One region of the Halomonas sp. Ps84H-12 genome, then DNA from elsewhere that is predicted to be linked to it. Evidence: predicted binding sites of a transcription regulator. Region 1 holds the regulator's gene; the other holds the start of a gene.

Region 1 (11,115 bases):
CGTTAAACTGGTTATTGCCCGCAGAAAAAGAGGATGAGTAACCCGTGGCGCGAATGGTGACTTATGAGTGATGCCCTACGATGCTCGTTTCCCGTATTAGGGGTGGCAGCCTGGAGTGGGACCGGTAAAACCACGCTGCTAGAGCAGCTGTTACCTCTACTGCGTGAAAAGGGCCTTTCGGTAGCGGTGATTAAACATGCCCACCACCAGTTTGATGTGGACCAGCCGGGTAAAGACAGCTACAAGCTGCGTAGCGCCGGGGCCACTCCTATGCTGATTGCATCGCGCCAACGTTTTGCACTGATGCAGGAGACGCCAGGGCAGGAGGAGCCTAATTTAGCCTATTTGCTTACCCTAATGGCACCGCATCACCCAGATCTGGTGATTGTGGAAGGCTTCAAAGCATGGCCTATTCCCAAGCTGGTGCTTTACCGAGACGGAATAGGCGATCCGGCTATTTTATGCGATGAGTGGGTGCAGGCGGCTGCGCTTACTGCTGAGCCGCCGGTGGCTCTTAGGCCATCGGTGGCCCGCTTGGATTTAAATAATTGTGAAGAGATTGCTCGCTGGGTAAGTGAGTGGGCCGACCAACAACGCCGCACTCTGGCTTGATGATGAAAAGGTGACACCATGCAGTTAACCCACCTGAACGCGCACGGCGAAGCGAATATGGTTGATGTCGGCGATAAGCGCGAGACCCGTCGTGAGGCTGTTGCCTCTGGGCGAATCGTGATGCAGCCCAATACTCTGCAGCTATTAAGCGATGGGGCGCTGCCCAAAGGGGATGTACTCGCAACAGCGCGTATTGCGGGTATTCAAGCAGCGAAGCGAACTCATGAACTGATTCCGCTCTGCCACTCGCTGGCGCTCTCCAAAGTAGCGGTGGATTTCGATATTGACCATGCAAATGGCTGGGTGAATGTATCGGCCATGTGTCGCTTGAACGGGCGCACGGGCGTCGAGATGGAAGCGTTGACGGCCGTTTCGGTTGCTTGCCTGACGCTTTACGATATGTGTAAAGCCGTTGATAAAGAGATGCGCATTGAAGCTGTGCAGCTCGACAGCAAGCGAGGCGGATTGCGTGGTGACTATCAGCGGGAGCGTGAGATGGTCACGCCTATTGTCACCGGTGAAGGCGCAGTGGGAGAGGTAAGCTTAGGTGAGCGCTGTGCCTCGCCCTGTGTGCGCGTCAAGTTTTTGGCAGAGCTGCGTGAGCGGGTCGGTGAGAGTGATCTGGCCATTGGGCTTGATAAGCTGCCAAGTCGCGATGTGGCCGGGCTAAAAGCTGCGCTTAGTGCCCAGGATGCACGCTTTTCCGTGCTGGCTGATCAGCGCACTCTATGTGCCATTAACCAAGTGATGGCAAATGATAGCGCTCGTATCACTGATGATGACGAAGTGGCCTTTTTTCCACCGGTAACGGGAGGCTAAGCCGTGTCTGTTAGCGAGCCGACATTGCCAGACATCGCGGTAGAAGTGCAGTCCGCTCCGTTTTCAATGGCGTACGGCTATGAGAGCGCGCTGCGCCAGCGCACCGACATTGGTGCGATTGTGACGTTCACCGGGTTAGTGCGAGATTTTAACGAGACGCCCGACGTAACGGGGTTAACCCTTGAGCACTATCCAGGAATGACTGAGCGCACCTTAACGCAAATTGCTGAGCAAGCCTGGCAGCGCTGGGCGCTGCAGGCGGTGCGTGTTATTCATCGGGTGGGCGACTTATCCCCGGGCGACCCTATCGTTAGAGTGCTGGTGGCAAGCGCACACCGCCGCGATGCGTTTGAGGCCTGCGATTTCATTATGGATTATTTAAAAACCCAGGCGCCGTTTTGGAAGAAAGAGCACTCCAAGCAGGGGGCGTACTGGGTTAAAGAGCGCCACACCGATCAGCAGGATGCTGAACGCTGGTAACACCTGTGTTTAAGGCTCGTCGTTTAACTCTTCGATGGTCGGCATTTCAGCGGCCATGATCTGCAGGTGCACGTCTGGCATATGTTGCAAGTGGTTAGCCAGCCAGTGCACCAGCCTTGGCTGCAGCGCATGGCGCAAATCAGCCAAGGTGTCTGCCTCAATCTCTTCTAGCTGCTCATCCAGCCACTCGCTGAAGCTATCTTCATCCATAGGGCTTGCGCCGTTGGCGTCAAGCATCAGACGACCAATACGACACCATCCCGTTTCTGTTGCTGCTACCGGTAGCGCTAGAAACAGACTGCCACGACGGGTAGTGGGATGGCTGCTCTCAAGGCCAGGGTGAGGCACGACGCTATTTTGGTTAACAATGCAAGGCGGCTGTGGGTAGCGCGTTTCGCAGCGCAGCCCTTGGTGGTCAAGCACAATCATATCGCCATTCACCGGTGCTAACGGCGCTCTGATACCTAGCTCCTCAGCAAGCGCTTGGTGCGCCTCCTGATGGCGCGCTTCACCATGTACCGGCAGTAGCATTTTGGGCCTAACCCACTGGTAGAGCTTTTTCAGCTCTTCCTGAGCGGGGTGGCCGGTGGCATGAAGCTCGGGGTGGTTCATTTCGTCGAACAGCGTGACACCGAGTTGCAATAAACGTTTTTTAAGCTGCTCGATAGGGCGCTCATTGCCTGGAATTGTTTTGGCGGAAAAAATCACGCTATCGCCGGGTTCCAAGTCCACAAAGGGGTGTCGACGCTGCGCTAAACGCTGCAAGGCAGCGCGAGGCTCGCCTTGGCTACCGGTGGCAATAATCACGACCTCCTCCGGTGGTAGATAGCCCAAATCATGGGGTGGCACCAGGGGGGGGAAGTTATCCAGATAACCAAGGCCTCTAGCAACACTGACCATGCGCTCCATTGAGCGGCCCATCAAACTAACGCGACGGCCACACGCTTGGGCCGCTAAGCCAATGGCCAGTACGCGCGCTAGGTTGCTAGCAAAACAGGACACTACCACGCGGCCTTTACACGCTTTCAATGTGGTGGAAAGCGCCTTGGCAACATCCCCCTCGCTGCCCGACTGCCCTGGCATTGGCGCATTGGTCGAGTCACCTACCAGAAGATCCACCGGCGCCAGTGCTCTAAACTGGGCAGCGTTCACGGGGGCGCCAATCAGTGGGTTGGGGTCGAGTTTCCAGTCGCCGGTGTGCAGTATGCGGTAATCACCCGCCTGCATCATGATGGAGCAGCTTTCGGGGATGGAGTGGGTAACACTCAAGTAGCGCAGTGTAAATGGCCCGCTCTCCACCGCATCGCCTGGTTCAATCACTTCAATGGAGGCGCTGCTGAGCTGGTGTTCGGCGAATTTGTAACGCAATAGCCCTGCTGCGAGAGGAGTGGCAAAGATAGGGCAACCCCATTTGGGCCATAGCCACGCCACCGCACCAATATGATCTTCATGACCATGGGTGATAAACAGCGCCTTAGGTGTGATCTTCAGTGCCTCTAGGGTATCGGTATTAGGTACTTGCAGCGGCGAGTTGGGCAGGTCTTGGCGAATCATCATGCCGCAATCTACGGCGATCCACTGGTCGTCGTATCCATACAGCGTAAGATTCATTCCAATTTCACCACATCCACCTAGCGGGAGTAGGCGCAGGGGCGGGCGACGACGAGGACGAAGTTGAACGCGGGATGGATGCATCAGTTATGAAAAGCCTAGAAAGTAATTCCTTAACTATACGGGAAGCGGGGGGCGGGTAACAATCATCGCGGCACCTGACCACGGTGCTTCCTCATCGTGCTTACGGTACACTACCGCCGCTAATGTGGTTTACCTGCTGGTAGGCAGGTGCTTGGCGAGCGTGCCGTTAAATACGTTAAGAGTGTTTGTTATGTCTCATTACTATCGTTTAGTTGTTTCCTGCCCAGATCAAGTGGGCATCGTGGCGCGTGTCTCAAGTTTCATTGCTCAACAAGGTGGCTCAATTACCGAAGCCAGCCAGCACTCTGACTTAGAGACTGGCCGCTTTTTTATGCGTTACGAGATTCTGGCGGATTCTCTGGGTATGTCGGCGGAAGCACTGCGCACGTCGTTTGAGCCGGTGGCGGCTGAGTTTGATATGCAGTGGTCGCTGGTGGATACCCAAAAGCGCCGCCGTGTGGTGTTGATGGTGTCTCGGGAATCCCACTGCTTGGTGGACCTTCTCTACCGCTGGCAGGCAGGTGAGTTGGATTGCGATATTGTCGGCGTTATCTCTAATCACGATGATATGCGCTCGCTGACTGAATGGTATGGCATCCCTTATCATCATGTACCAGTTGACCCGGCTAATAAACAAACGGCTTTTGAACAGGTGCAGGAGCAGATTGATGCTGCCCGCGCTGACTGCATAGTGCTAGCACGCTATATGCAAATTCTGCCGCCTTCGCTTTGCGAACGGTATGCAGGGCGCGTGATTAACATTCATCACAGCTTCTTGCCTTCCTTTGCGGGTGCCAAGCCGTATCATCAAGCCTATGAGCGGGGCGTGAAACTGATTGGGGCAACTTGCCACTATGTGACAGAAGAGCTGGATGCAGGCCCCATAATTGAGCAGGACATTCACCGGGTCAGCCACTGTCACACGCCTACTGATTTGGTACGTTTTGGTCGCGATGTGGAAAAAGCGGTATTGGCGCGGGGGCTGCGTTGGCACCTAGAAGATCGCGTGCTAATTCACGGCAACAAAACGGTCGTTTTTAGCTAATCGGCAGAAGGGGGCGCTATGTCGTTTGCACAAAGCGTATTGGCACCGTGGGCACTCGTGATGACGTGGCTTTTATCGTTGGGTGTCATCGTCTGGTGCTTATGCCTGCGCCCCTGGCGGCCACTACTTGAGGATACAGCGCTTCAGCACCGCTGGATGGCAGCTACGTTGGCCGTCATGTTGATGTGGCAATTGCGTGCGCAAGCGGTGGACTGGTTAACGCTTCACTTGGTGTTTACGGTGCTGATGACGCTAGTCTTTAAAATGCCGCTGGCGTTGATCAGCAACGTGATGATTAATGTCGCCATGGTGGCTATTGGCAGAAACGATTGGTCGCTAATGGGGGCAAATATGCTGGTGACAGGTATTGTGCCTGCGACCGTGACCGGTTTTGTATGGCGAATCGTTGACCGTCGGTTGCCTGATAATTTGATGGTGTTTTTATTTGCTTGTGGCTTTTTTGGAACGGCCTTGGCGACCTTAGGGGGAGGGCTATCTGCTGTTGCGCTGATTATCGTAGCGGGCACTGATCCCGAGGCCGTCTATCTCGCCCAAGAGTATGCCCGCTTTTTACCGTTACTGATGCCGTCAGAGGCATTTATAACCGGTATGCTGCTGAGTATTTTACTAGTGTACCACCCAAGCTGGGTGGCCACCTTTAATGACCACCGTTATATCGACTTGCAGTAGCCTGCCTTACAGGTTGGGCAACTAGCCAAGCGCTTGCCCATTACCACCGCGAATAACACCAACACCCACGCCTTCAATATCAAGCTGCTGAGTGCGTAGGTCGATCTCAATTGGTGCGAAATCTGCGTTCTCGGCAATCAGTGTTACTTGATGCCCTTGGCGTTTAAAACGCTTGACCGTTACTTCGTCTTCTAATCGTGCCACGACAATTTGCCCATCGCGAACGCGGTCAGTGCGATGCACGGCCAGAAGGTCGCCTTCAAGAATGCCTACATCTTTCATGGATAGGCCGCGCACCCGTAGCAGGTAATCTGCTTTAGGCGTGAAGTACTCAGCGGGCAGCGGGCAGTAACGGTCAATATGTTCAGCCGCAAGGATAGGGCTGCCAGCGGCGACCTCACCAATCACAGGAAGCCCATTGGGCAGCGGCTCATTAGTAGCAGGTGCTGCAGCCGCTGGCGTTTCAGTAAGCTCCTGCGGCTCCTGGTTAGGTAAGCGGATGCCTCGTGATGTATTGCGAATTATACGAATAGCGCCTTTGCGCTCGAGCGCACGCAAATGCTCTTCTGCTGCGTTAGGCGAGCGGAATCCCAGCGCTTTGGCAATTTCGGCGCGGGTAGGGGGGTAGCCAAACTCACCCATGGTCTTAACGATAAAATCAAATACGTGCTGCTGACGTGCTGTGAGTGGACGCGACATACCAAACTCCAAAACAGTGAAAAGACAGTAGCTACATGTCGGCTTAATCAGTATGTGTTTAAGTATACAGTATGTTGCTCTGTCCAGTACATGACGAGTTACACCCAACCGAGACAGTCGTTAAGTGTTTAGTTAACGCTTACTACCATTTGGATAAGAGATTGAGCCAGCAGGGGTTATGACATAGTATTCAGCCATGTTTAAAACACCTGTTTTTTGGAGGGCGCTATGGCCCAATCGGATACGGTAACGCGTATTTTAGATACTGCAGAGGTACTGTTTGCAGAGCGAGGCTTTGCCGAGACGTCGCTGCGTAATATCACCAGCAAGGCCCGGGTTAATTTGGCGGCCGTGAACTACCACTTTGGTTCCAAAAAAGCGCTAATTCAAGCGGTGTTTTCCCGCTATCTCGATCCATTTTCAGAGCGTTTTCACACCGCACTGGACGAGCTAGAAGCTCACTATCAAGGCCAGCCTATTCCTCTAGAAGTGCTGTTAGAGACCATGGCCACTACGGTACTGGCAGTGCCCGCCGAACGTAATAGCCTGAAGGTATTTATGCGGCTACTAGGGTTAGCCTACAGTCAGGCGCAAGGGCATCTGCGTCGCTACATTCAGCAGCAGTATGGCGATGTATTTACCCGTTTTACCGAGCTGGTGCGTAAAGCCACGCCTGAGCTGCCGGACGCCGAGCGCTTTTGGCGGCTACACTTTATGCTAGGCACAGTGATATTTACGCTCTCAGGACTGGATGCCCTGCGTGATATTGCTGCAAAGGATTATCAAGAGCAGGTGACGGTGCGTGACCTTGTGCGGCGGCTACGTCCAGTCGTTGTTGCTGCGATGAACGCGCCGCTACCGGCTGCGGTTGAAGAGGGAAACCATGGCAACGCCCAGGCTAGCTGAATTACCGCCTTCCCAATCTGGTTGGGTGGAGATTGACACCCAGCGGCAGCGGTTGCGCTGGTGGCAGGGAAAGGAAGTGAACTATGAGTGCGCGATCTCTACTGGGGTTGCTGGCGTAGGGCAGCGAGAGGGTAGCGGCCAAACACCGCTGGGCTGGCACTATGTCCGTGCGTCTATCGGCAAGGGCTTGCCTGATAATGCGGTATTTCGTGGTCGCCGATGGACTGGCGAAGTATTTTCGCCTGAATTGGCGACCAATTACCCTGAGCGAGACTGGATTCTAACGCGCATTATGTGGCTCTGCGGGCTGGAGCGCGGCGTTAACCGCGGCGCTGACGTGGACTCCCAGCGGCGCTACATTTATTTGCACGGCACGCCTGAAGACCAACCGATGGGTGTGGCTGCCTCTCACGGCTGCATCCGCCTGCGAAATCACGATTTACACTACCTGTTTGCACACGCCCAACCCGGTACGCCGGTTTGGTTGCATTAAGCCCACTTCCGGGCGTCCTGCCAGAATTTTGACACGCTAAGCGGTTAGTCTAAAATGGCGCCCTTTTTGTCGGATCCTCCCCATGACGCAACCCATTGGCCCGGTCATGCTTGACCTAGAAGGGCCGCAGTTATCCAACGCTGAAAAGACATTGCTAAAAGACCCTGCGGTGGGCGGCGTTATCCTGTTCGCCCGTAATGTCGAAGATGCGTACCAAGTGCGGCAGCTCTGCAGCAGTATTCGTCGTGTGCGTGGTGATCTACTGCTAGGTATTGACCAAGAGGGCGGTCGAGTCCAGCGGATCAAAAAAGGGGTGACCAACCTGCCCGCCATGGCGCGAATTGGCGATCTGTATGCCAGCGACCCAGTAGCAGGGCTCACCTTAGCCAAAGACACAGGCTGGTTGCTGGGGATGGAAATGGCCGCCTGTGGGTTGGATATGAGTTTTGCGCCAGTGTTGGATGTTGAGAGCGGTATCTCCAGCGTCATTGGCGACCGTAGTTTCAGCAGCGATCCAGAGCATGTCGCCCAACTAGGGCGCGCCTTTATCGAAGGCTTGCATGAAGCCGGCATGGCGGCAGTTGGTAAGCATTTTCCTGGCCATGGCGGAGTGGCGGCGGATTCCCATATTGCGCTGCCAGTGGATGAGCGACCCCTGGCCGAGCTGAAAGCCCGAGACCTCGTGCCGTTTCGCGAGTTAGCGGGTGTGTTGAACGGCGTCATGCCTGCCCACGTGACTTATTCAGCGTTTGATACTCGCCCTGCAGGGTTCTCACCCAACTGGTTAGGCATGCTGCGTGAATCATTGGGGTTCAAAGGGTGTATTTTTTCCGATGATTTAAGCATGACGGGGGCGCATGAGGCAGGCGGCCCGGCTGAGCGTGCCAAAGCGGCGCTGGCCGCTGGCTGCGATATGTTGCTGATCTGCAATGACCGAACGGCAGCCATTGAGGTACTAGGGGCCTGCCAAGGGGTGCTGAATAAACGGCCTGCCAAGCTGCGTTACGGTCGTGCTAGGCCTGAACTGGATGCACTGGCTGCACTCGGCCGTTGGCGCCGCACGCATGCCAAGCTCGAAGCGCTAGCGAATTAATTCCATTTTTATACCGTTTTCTTATTAGATGTTTTTGGAGAAGTAGCATGTCCAAGTTGGATAAAGAAGCGCTTGAATCGTTAGATTCTATGCGTGAGTTGATGGATAACGCCGACTGCCTGATTTCACAAGAGCAGGTTGAGCGAGCGTTGGATCGCATGGCGGAAGAGATCACGCGAGACTTGGGCGACAAGCTACCGGTGTTTTACTGCGTTATGAATGGCGGGCTCATTACCACGGGGCATCTGCTGACGCGTCTTGGTTTTCCGCTGGAAGTGGACTATTTACATGCGACCCGTTACCGCAACGAGCTGCGCGGCGGTGAGCTTTTCTGGCGCGTATCGCCTGAAATTCCCATGGCGGGCCGACATGTAGTGATTGTTGACGACATCCTCGATGAAGGCGCAACCCTAGCGGCCATTCTGAAATACTGCAAAGAAGCCCAGGCGGCCAGTGTGACTACCGCAGTGTTGGTCGACAAGCAGCACGACCGCAAAGCCGTTCCGGGATTAAAAGCAGATTACTGCAGCCTAGAAGTGGCCGACCGTTACGTGTTTGGTTTTGGTATGGACTACAAAGGCTACTGGCGTAATGCCCCTGGAATTTTTGCTCCCAAGGGCATGTAAGCTAGCGCAATCCTAGCGGGGTGAGAACCGCCTCGCTAGGCCGGTTTCCGCAATCATGCGCGTAGAGATCTCTTCTATTGAAAATCGCGTCGTATCAATAAACGGAATATGCATTGCCCGGTACAGCGATTCTGCCTGCTCTACTTCTTGTAAGCACTGATCCATCGAGCTATAGCGGCTATTGGGGCGGCGTTCATTACGAATGGCCGAGAGTCGGCGTGCATCAATGGTAAGGCCAAACAGCTTGTGCCGATGAGGTGCCAGCGCTTTGGGTAGCTTCAAGCTGCCATCTTCATCCAGGTCATCTTCGGTGAGCGGATAGTTCGCGGCGCGAATGCCGAACTGCAGCGCCAAGTAGAGTGAGGTCGGCGTTTTACCACAGCGGGAAACCCCCACTAGAATAATATCGGCTTTGTCGTATTGGTGGGTGCGTGCTCCATCGTCGTTATCGAGTGCAAAGTGAACCGAGTGGATGCGATCCATATATACGTCGTCGCTACCGATGGAGTGTGTTCTGCCGACGCTGTAGGAAGAGTGCGTTTCCAGCTCCTGCTCAAGGGGTTCTAGAAACGTCGAAAAAATATCGACCTTAAACCCCGACGCTTGGCGGATAACGTTACGAATCTGTTGATCCACAATCGTATCAATGATGATCGGTCTACAGCCATCGCGTACGGCGGTCGATTCGATAATCTGTGCCAGTGCCTGTGCTTTTTCAACCGTATCAATATACGGTTTAGTCAGCATATTGATCTCCACATCACTGAACTGCGCTAAGAGACTGCGCCCTAAGCTTTCTGCGGTGATGCCGGTACCATCCGAAATAAAGAAAGCTGTTCGTTTCATAACCTGATCCGCCAGTCTGCCATGTTCATAGATAAGCTATTGTGTGCTGTGCAAACGACGAGCACAACGCCTAGTCGATACTACATAAAACGCTAATTTCGTGTATTTGTTGTAAAAATCCTCCACTCCCTTCGCTGTTAGACCAATGGCGAATACGCTGCCGCAGTGCTAGGGTGACAACGTCTATTAGTGTCGTCCCAACGGGTCGTAACGAAGTCTAAAAGCGAGGGGGTTGCGTGGAAGAGTACATTCTGTGGTTCGATCAGCTAGGTATGGCAGACGTCGAACGCGTGGGTGGTAAAAACGCTTCGCTTGGCGAAATGATTTCCAATTTATCGGGTGTAGGCGTCACGGTGCCAGGCGGCTTCGCGACCACTGCTCACGCGTACCGCGAGTTTCTCTCTCACGAAGGTCTGAACGACCGCATTAACGACAAGCTTGCTCGTTTAGATGTCGATGATGTCAAAGCACTGGCTGAGGCAGGAAAAACGATTCGCCAGTGGATCATTGATACACCGCTGCCGCCTGGCTTTGAAGCCGCGCTTCGCGATGCCTACGAACAGCTCCAAACGCAACATCCAAGCCTCAAAGTAGCCGTGCGCAGCTCCGCCACGGCGGAAGACCTTCCCGATGCCTCCTTCGCTGGGCAGCAGGAAACCTTCTTGAACATTGAAGGTTTTGCCAATATCAAACATGCGGTGCATGAAGTGTTTGCCTCGCTGTTTAACGATCGCGCCATCTCCTACCGTGTGCATCGTGGCTACGCCCACGAGAATGTTGCGCTGTCAGCGGGCGTTCAAAAGATGGTGCGCTCTGAAACCGGCGCATCAGGCGTTATGTTTACCCTGGATACCGAATCTGGCTACCGTGATGCCGTTTTTGTCACGGCCTCTTGGGGGCTGGGCGAAACCGTGGTGCAGGGAGCCGTCAATCCTGACGAGTTCTATGTTCACAAGCCCACCCTGGCTGCTGGCCGCCCGGCCGTTCTGCGCCGCACGTTAGGGTCCAAGTTGATCAAGATGGTTTACGGCCAAGATGCCAGCGCCGGTAAATCTGTTGAAACCGTTGACGTGCCTTTCAAAGACCGTGGCCGCTTCTGCATCAACGATGA
Region 2 (6,506 bases), on a different contig from region 1:
AATAACGCCTTATGCGCTGAAAAAAGCCCTGTATCTCTCGCACATAGATATGCCCAGACGTGGATGGCGAGCGACCCGTAGTTTTCGCCTGAGGCGAATGGTGTTCAACGGCTGCATCGCTGGTTAGGTCTTGCAGTGGAATGCGTTGCGTCATACCGATATCCAGAAAAGGGGGAGTGGCGATCTATACGGTCGAGGGGCATCACCGAATGAACCGCTACTATGCTCTCCCAGCCAACCACTAAAACAGATGCAGTTTTAGAGAAAAAAGCCGTATCAGTTTTGATATGCTTTTGATTGAGAGTATCGATTCTGTTGATCCCACTAAGCACCCGCGCCAAGCACCAGCGAGTTTATGCCATGAAACGCTATGAACAGTTTGCCGACGAAATAGCCACACTGATTCGCCAAGGCGTACTGGGACCAGGCGAGCGCATTCCGTCAGTGCGCCAAGCGAGCCGCCATCACGGCATTAGCCCGTCGACAGTGTTTCAGGCGTACTACTTACTGGAAAACCAGGGGCTTATCAGCGCTCGAGCGCGCTCGGGCTACTTTGTTCGTGAACACGCACGGCGCTTGGTCAACGAACCCCGCGTCACGCTACAACCCACCGACCCAGCGGAGGTGCAGGTCAGCGAGCTGGTGTTCTCGGTGCTGGACTCACTGCAGGATGACCAAACGGTGCCCTTTGGCTCGGCTTTCCCTAGCCCTGAGCTGTTTCCACTCTCTCGCTTAAGTATCAGCATGACACGTGGCTTGCGGGCGCTTTCGCCCCAACAGGTGGTGGCTGATATGACCACCGGGCATACCGACCTGTGTCGGCAGATTGCTCTGCGCTACATGCTGAGTGGCATTCAGCTGCCGATGGACGAACTGGTGATTACCAATGGTGCAATGGAGGCGCTCAATCTAGCCCTACAGTGCGTGACTCAGCCAGGGGACTTGGTCGCGATTGAGTCACCTGCTTTTTATGCCAGCCTACAAGTGTTGGAGCGGCTCAAACTACGTGCGGTGGAAATTCCGGTTCACCCTCGGGAAGGGGTTGACCTAGACGTGCTGGCAGAGCGATTAGCGACGCTGCCCATCAAAGCCTGCTGGTTTATGAGCCACCTGCAGAACCCCATCGGCGCCAGCCTAAGCAACGAGCGCAAACAGGTGCTTTACCAGTTATTAAAGCAGCACCAAGTGCCCATGCTAGAGGATGACGTGTATGCCGAGCTCTATTTTGGCAGCACGCCGCCCGCCCCCGTTAAGGCCTTTGATGATGAGGGCTTAGTGATTCACTGCAGCTCTTTCTCGAAGTGCTTGGCACCCGGCTATCGGGTGGGCTGGGTAGCGGGCGGCCGTTATGCCCAAGAGATCTCGCGGCTAAAACTAATGACCACCATTTCCCCCTCTATCCCCGCCCAGGCCGCCATTGCTGACTATTTACAACACGGTGGCTACGACCGCCATTTGCGCAAGCTTCGCCATGCCTTAGAAGCCCAACAAACCAGTATGCTGGCGGCGGCAGATCGCTACTTCCCTGCGCATACGCGCATCACCCGACCTGTGGGCGGTTATTTCCTTTGGGTGGAGTTTCCCGAACACGTGGATTCGCTGCAGCTATTTCGCACAGCGCTCGACCATGGCGTTAGCCTCGCACCAGGCCCCATTTTCTCCGCGACCCAACAGTTTCGCCACTGCATTCGCTTAAGCTATGGCCACCCCTGGACCCAGCGCAGCGAACGGGGGATGGAAACGCTGGGCACGTTATTGAGCCTTTTTTAGCGCTATGAAGAACATCACGCGCGCGATGGCGTTATTTACCGAGGCCGCCGGTCACCTTCTAAAAAGTTAGCGGTAAACACGGCTTTGCCGTGGGTCTCGAACGACCATTTCATCACGTCGCTCAGTGCCGCCATCACCTCATCGAACTCGCCAAATACCTGGGTGCTCATTCGGTTGGGGTGAACTTCCAGCCCGGTGGCCTCTAAACGTTTGACCACCTCTTTGACGACTGGCTTGAAATCATCGGCCAGCGGGTAGTAGCTCAGCTGTACAGAAAGGTACATATCGCCTCCTTAATCGCTTCTATGGCTGTACCGTTTGAAACTGCTGCCACGCGGCCAGTATCGCCGTGCGTGTCTCTTCCGGGTGTTCCATCGGGAACATGTGCGTGCCGGGCACCATACTCACCGGCAGCCCGCGACGAGCGATGCGCTTGAGCCGTGAAGGCGTCATCAAGTGCGACTGCTGCCCCGCCACCAATTGAATGGGCACACCCACGCGCTGCGGCAGGTTGGAGAGGTGATCCGGTAAGTGGCGGAAAATCTCCAGCTCGATGTTGGGGTCGAAGGTCAGCTCGGCGCTACCGTCGTCCAGTAGTCGCGTGCCTGCTTCAATGTAGTCGTTGAGTGCCTCGGGGGTAAAGCGACGAAACAGCCCTCGCCGCCGCAGCGAGGTCGCCATGGCCTCACGGCTGGGCCACACCGTGCGCCGCCCCTTGGTTTTACCCGCAGGGGTGATACGGTCCATGAACCCAAAGCGCTTGGCCGCTTTCATGGCCCAGGCGTCTGGCCCCAGCATCAGCGGCGGGTCGAGCATGATTACACCGCGAAAACGCTCCGGCTGCTTATCCGCAGCCATGGCCATCAGCGTGCCGCCCAGCGAATGCCCCACGCCCAGCAACGGCTCGTCAGTATCGGGGAGGTAGCTAAGCAGCTCCTCTACCAAGTTGCCCCAGTTGTGATTCACCGGGTAGTCCGGGTGGTGGCCTAGCCGATCTAGCGGGTGTAAATCGAACGATTCTGCCAGCGGGTCTAACAGGCTGCGGTAGCTCAAACCGGGAAAGCCGTTGGCATGGGCAAACACTAAGCGGGGGCGTTGGGTGGCATCGGCAGGCATGGCAGGCTCGCAGTTAGGCTAACGGGAAGAAGCGCTATCTATCATACGTCTGTTTTAACGCGAGCCCGAGTACCCGTCAATCCACCCAAGGGTTAACAGGCTAATTAAAACAGCGAGAGCTGCTGGGCAGCGGTCGCTTCCGCCAAGCGGTAGCCCACCCCCAGCAGGCGCACGGGGCGCTCGCCCCTTGCCCATCCCACGTTCAGCAAGGTTTCGAACTGTTCCAAGTTGGGTGCGGGGTCGGCGTGTTCGACGGTGGTTTGGGTGAAGTCGTTGAATTTGACCTTCACCATTACGCCGCGCACGGCGGGGGCCGGGTCTAGGCGAGCGTAGCGGCGCTCTAAATCGCCAATCAGCTCGGGGAGCTGACGACGGCAGGCTTCCAAGGTGGGTAAATCTTGAGAGTAGGTTTGCTCGGTGCTGATCGACTTGCGTTCGCGGTGAGTTTTAACAGGGCGCTCATCGCGCCCGTGGCTGAGCTCATGCAGGCGATGTCCAAAGCGGCCAAAGCGCTCCACCAGCTCGGTCAGTGGCCGGGCGCGCAGATCTGCGCCGGTCTGAATACCCAGCTCCGCCAGCTTTTCAGCGGTGCGCGGCCCTACCCCGTGGATTTTTTTCACCGGCAGTTGCTGCACGAAGGCGTCGATATCGTCTGGCGTGATGACAAACAGCCCATCGGGCTTGCGCCAGTCGCTGGCGATCTTGGCGAGAAACTTGTTGGGTGCCACACCCGCCGAGACGGTAATGCCCACTTCCTGCTTCACCCGATGGCGAATGGCTTCGGCCATACGGGTGGCGCTGCCGTGGTGGAGCGTGACCTCCGAGACATCCAGAAAGGCTTCGTCCAGCGAGAGCGGCTCGATCAGTTCGGTCACATCTCGGTAGATGGCAAACACCTGGCGTGCCACGGCCTTGTACTTCGCCATGTCGCCACGAATCACCGTGAGATGGGGGCAACGTTTGAGCGCCTGAGCCATGGGCATCGCGGAGTGAATGCCGAACTTGCGCGCCGGGTAGTTACAGGTGGCGACCACACCGCGCTGCTCCACACTGCCGCCAATGGCAATAGGGATATCGGTTAACGCGGGGTTGTCGCGCATCTCGACCGCCGCATAGAAGCAGTCACAGTCGCAGTGAATGATTTTGCGCACAGGCCGACCTTGCCTCCGCCATTAACTGTAAAAAAGCACAGTTTATCACAGGGTGTGCTGCAGCGCTGATGAGCAGCAAAACCCTAGGCGGGGGCGCTGTGAATCCCTCCCTGGACGCTACTTTCGCCATCCCTGGCGAAGGACCCCCGCTACGGGTTTTCCGCCCATATTCGCTGATCTAAATCAAGTACCACAAAAGGTGCGTAGCACCTGCTCGCTTTCCGTGGCCGGGGCGGCTAAGCGGCGCGCTTCTTCGGATTCATCGAAGGGCTGCGTGACCGCCGCGAGCAGCGTGTGGAAAGGCGCGAAATCGCCTTCTGTTGCCGCTTCAATCACCTCTTGAATGCGGTGGTTGCGGGGAATCACCACAGGGTTGGCGCGGCGCATGGCCTCCAGGCGCTCACGCTGCTGGCTCGCTTGCTGGGCGTTTTCCCACTCGGCCAGCCAAGCAGCAAGGCCATCGGGCTGAGTGGTCAGCGCTAGCAGCGCCTCTTTTTGGGAATGGGCTGACGAGTTCTTTCTCAGCGCTTGCGCATAGCGCGTCAGCGCATCAAAGGTGGCGGTCATATCCATGCGGCCCTGATGCATCTGGATTTCCAGCGCTTCCATGAGCGGCGCGGCGCGATCGCTTTCTGGAGCGAGGCCTAGCTTATTAGCGTGCAGGCGGCGCTGCTCGGCGCTAAAGCGGGAGGTAAAGCCGCGTAGCACCTCGGTGGCCTGCTCTACCACGGTGTCACCCTCTGCGCGCATCAGCGGCAGCAGGGTTTCGGCAAAGCGGGCCAGGTTCCACTGGGCAATACCCGGCTGGTTGTCAAAGGCGTAGCGCCCGCCCTGGTCAATGGAGCTATACACCTTCTGCGGGTCGAACTGCTCCATAAACGCGCAGGGGCCGTAATCGATGGTTTCACCGGCAATGCTGCAGTTATCGGTGTTCATCACTCCGTGAATAAAGCCCAAGCTCATCCAACGCGCCACTAGCGCCGCTTGGCGGGCGGTAACGGCTTCTAACAGCGCCAGGTACGGGTCCTCAGCGTTGGCCGCCTCTGGGTAGTGGCGGGTAATCACATGATTGGCCAGCGCTTTGAGCGCGCTTTCATCGCGGCGAACGGCGGCAAACTGGAACGTGCCCACGCGAATATGGCTGCTGGCCACACGGGTAAGCACAGCCCCCGGCTCGGCCATTTGGCGCACCACGCGCTCACCGGTGGCAACGGCAGCCAAGGCGCGAGTGGTGGGTACGCCCACGGCGGCCATAAATTCACTCACCAGATATTCCCGCAGCACCGGGCCAAGGGGCGAACGACCATCGCCACCCCGAGAAAACGGCGTGCGGCCGCTGCCTTTTAGCTGCACGTCCTGCCGCTGGCCCTGCTGATCCACCACTTCCCCCAGCAGCAGCGCCCGGCCATCGCCCAACTGAGGCACGAAATTACCGAACTGATGCCCGGCATAGCCCAGCGCTCTAGGCTCGGCCCCTGGCGGTAGCTGGTTACCGCTGAACCATTGGGCCAGCGTGGCATCGTCGGGCCGCGTTTGCATGCCTAGCTGCGCGGCCAGGTCATCGTTAAACGCGATCAGGCTGGGCTGCGCCACGGGCGTAGGCTGGCAAGCCACCCATAAAGGCTCTGGCAGCGTGGCAAACTGGTGTTCAAAGGTCAGCACGGGCAACTCCGCTTTTCAGTTTATCGTCTAGGAATACCCTAGCAGTTTACTCAAGTAATTGGCGATAGCCTGTCGCAGAGAGCCTCTTAACCAATTTGAAATTGCTCGCTTCGATAGTAACCCGCCGGTATCCAAAACACGTTAGCCCTTTTTCAGACGCCCAACCGCATATTCCAGCACCGGCGTTAGCGGCGCGCGCCACTGGTGGGTCAAGAACCCATCGGCACGGGTCACGCCCAGCGAGAGCGATGCCACGGGCAGGCCCATGGCGTGGGCATCCCGGCAGAAGCGGTAGCCGGAATAGACCATCAACGACGTGCCCACTGCCAGCACCGCGTCGGCTTGCTGCAGCGCCGCCTGGGCCGCCAACCGCCGCGCAGGGGGCACCACATCGCCGTAATAGACCACCTGCGGTTTGAGAATGCCCTTGCAGCGCGGGCAATCCAATACGTTAAAGGTGGAAAAGTCGGTTTCCAGATCCGCATCGCCATCCGGCGCGTGGCGGGCATCCAGCGCGGCAAAGGCTGGGTTCATACGCGCCATTTCACTGTGCATGGCGTGGCGCATCATTTGATAGCCACAGGCCATACAGGCCACCACATCGGCCCTGCCGTGCAGATCAATCACCTTTTTTGAGCCTGCCCGCTGGTGCAAACGGTCAACGTTTTGCGTGACGAGAAGCTCCACATGGCCCATGGCCTCGAGCTTCGCCAACGCACGATGCGCGCCGCTCACCTGGGCTTCACGCATGGCCTTGAAGCCTACCAGCGCTCGCGCCCAGTAGCGCTGGCGAACGGCGAAGGAACT

Evidence for each region. Region 1 encodes LexA, which represses DNA repair genes until DNA is damaged. Its sites were predicted from a motif close to TACTGTNTANNTANACAGTA; they were not measured.
Region 2: a site for LexA is predicted at 4,061-4,080, ahead of dinB (DNA polymerase IV). Genes of this name have one in related genera too.

What each region holds. Positions count from the first base shown of each region.
Region 1 is NZ_JAMXSJ010000005.1:109,918-121,032, forward strand. Features, by position in the region: gene NH344_RS03980 (uracil-xanthine permease family protein) at 1-41, shown strand, start outside; gene mobB (molybdopterin-guanine dinucleotide biosynthesis protein B) at 64-612, shown strand; gene moaC (cyclic pyranopterin monophosphate synthase MoaC) at 631-1,431, shown strand; gene moaE (molybdopterin synthase catalytic subunit MoaE) at 1,435-1,911, shown strand; gene NH344_RS04000 (ribonuclease J) at 1,921-3,522, opposite strand; gene purU (formyltetrahydrofolate deformylase) at 3,797-4,651, shown strand; gene NH344_RS04010 (energy-coupling factor ABC transporter permease) at 4,670-5,341, shown strand; gene lexA (transcriptional repressor LexA) at 5,363-6,040, opposite strand; gene NH344_RS04020 (TetR/AcrR family transcriptional regulator) at 6,269-6,946, shown strand; gene NH344_RS04025 (L,D-transpeptidase) at 6,924-7,439, shown strand; gene nagZ (beta-N-acetylhexosaminidase) at 7,522-8,532, shown strand; gene NH344_RS04035 (hypoxanthine-guanine phosphoribosyltransferase) at 8,580-9,158, shown strand; gene NH344_RS04040 (pyruvate, water dikinase regulatory protein) at 9,171-10,004, opposite strand; gene ppsA (phosphoenolpyruvate synthase) at 10,241-11,115, shown strand, end outside.
Region 2 is NZ_JAMXSJ010000028.1:8,387-14,892, reverse strand. Features, by position in the region: gene ccoG (cytochrome c oxidase accessory protein CcoG) at 1-154, opposite strand, end outside; gene mapR (GntR family transcriptional regulator MpaR) at 361-1,770, shown strand; gene NH344_RS13550 (YkoF family thiamine/hydroxymethylpyrimidine-binding protein) at 1,806-2,054, opposite strand; gene NH344_RS13545 (alpha/beta hydrolase) at 2,074-2,886, opposite strand; gene dinB (DNA polymerase IV) at 2,991-4,037, opposite strand; gene NH344_RS13535 (protein adenylyltransferase SelO) at 4,221-5,699, opposite strand; gene NH344_RS13530 (NAD-dependent protein deacetylase) at 5,841-6,506, opposite strand, start outside.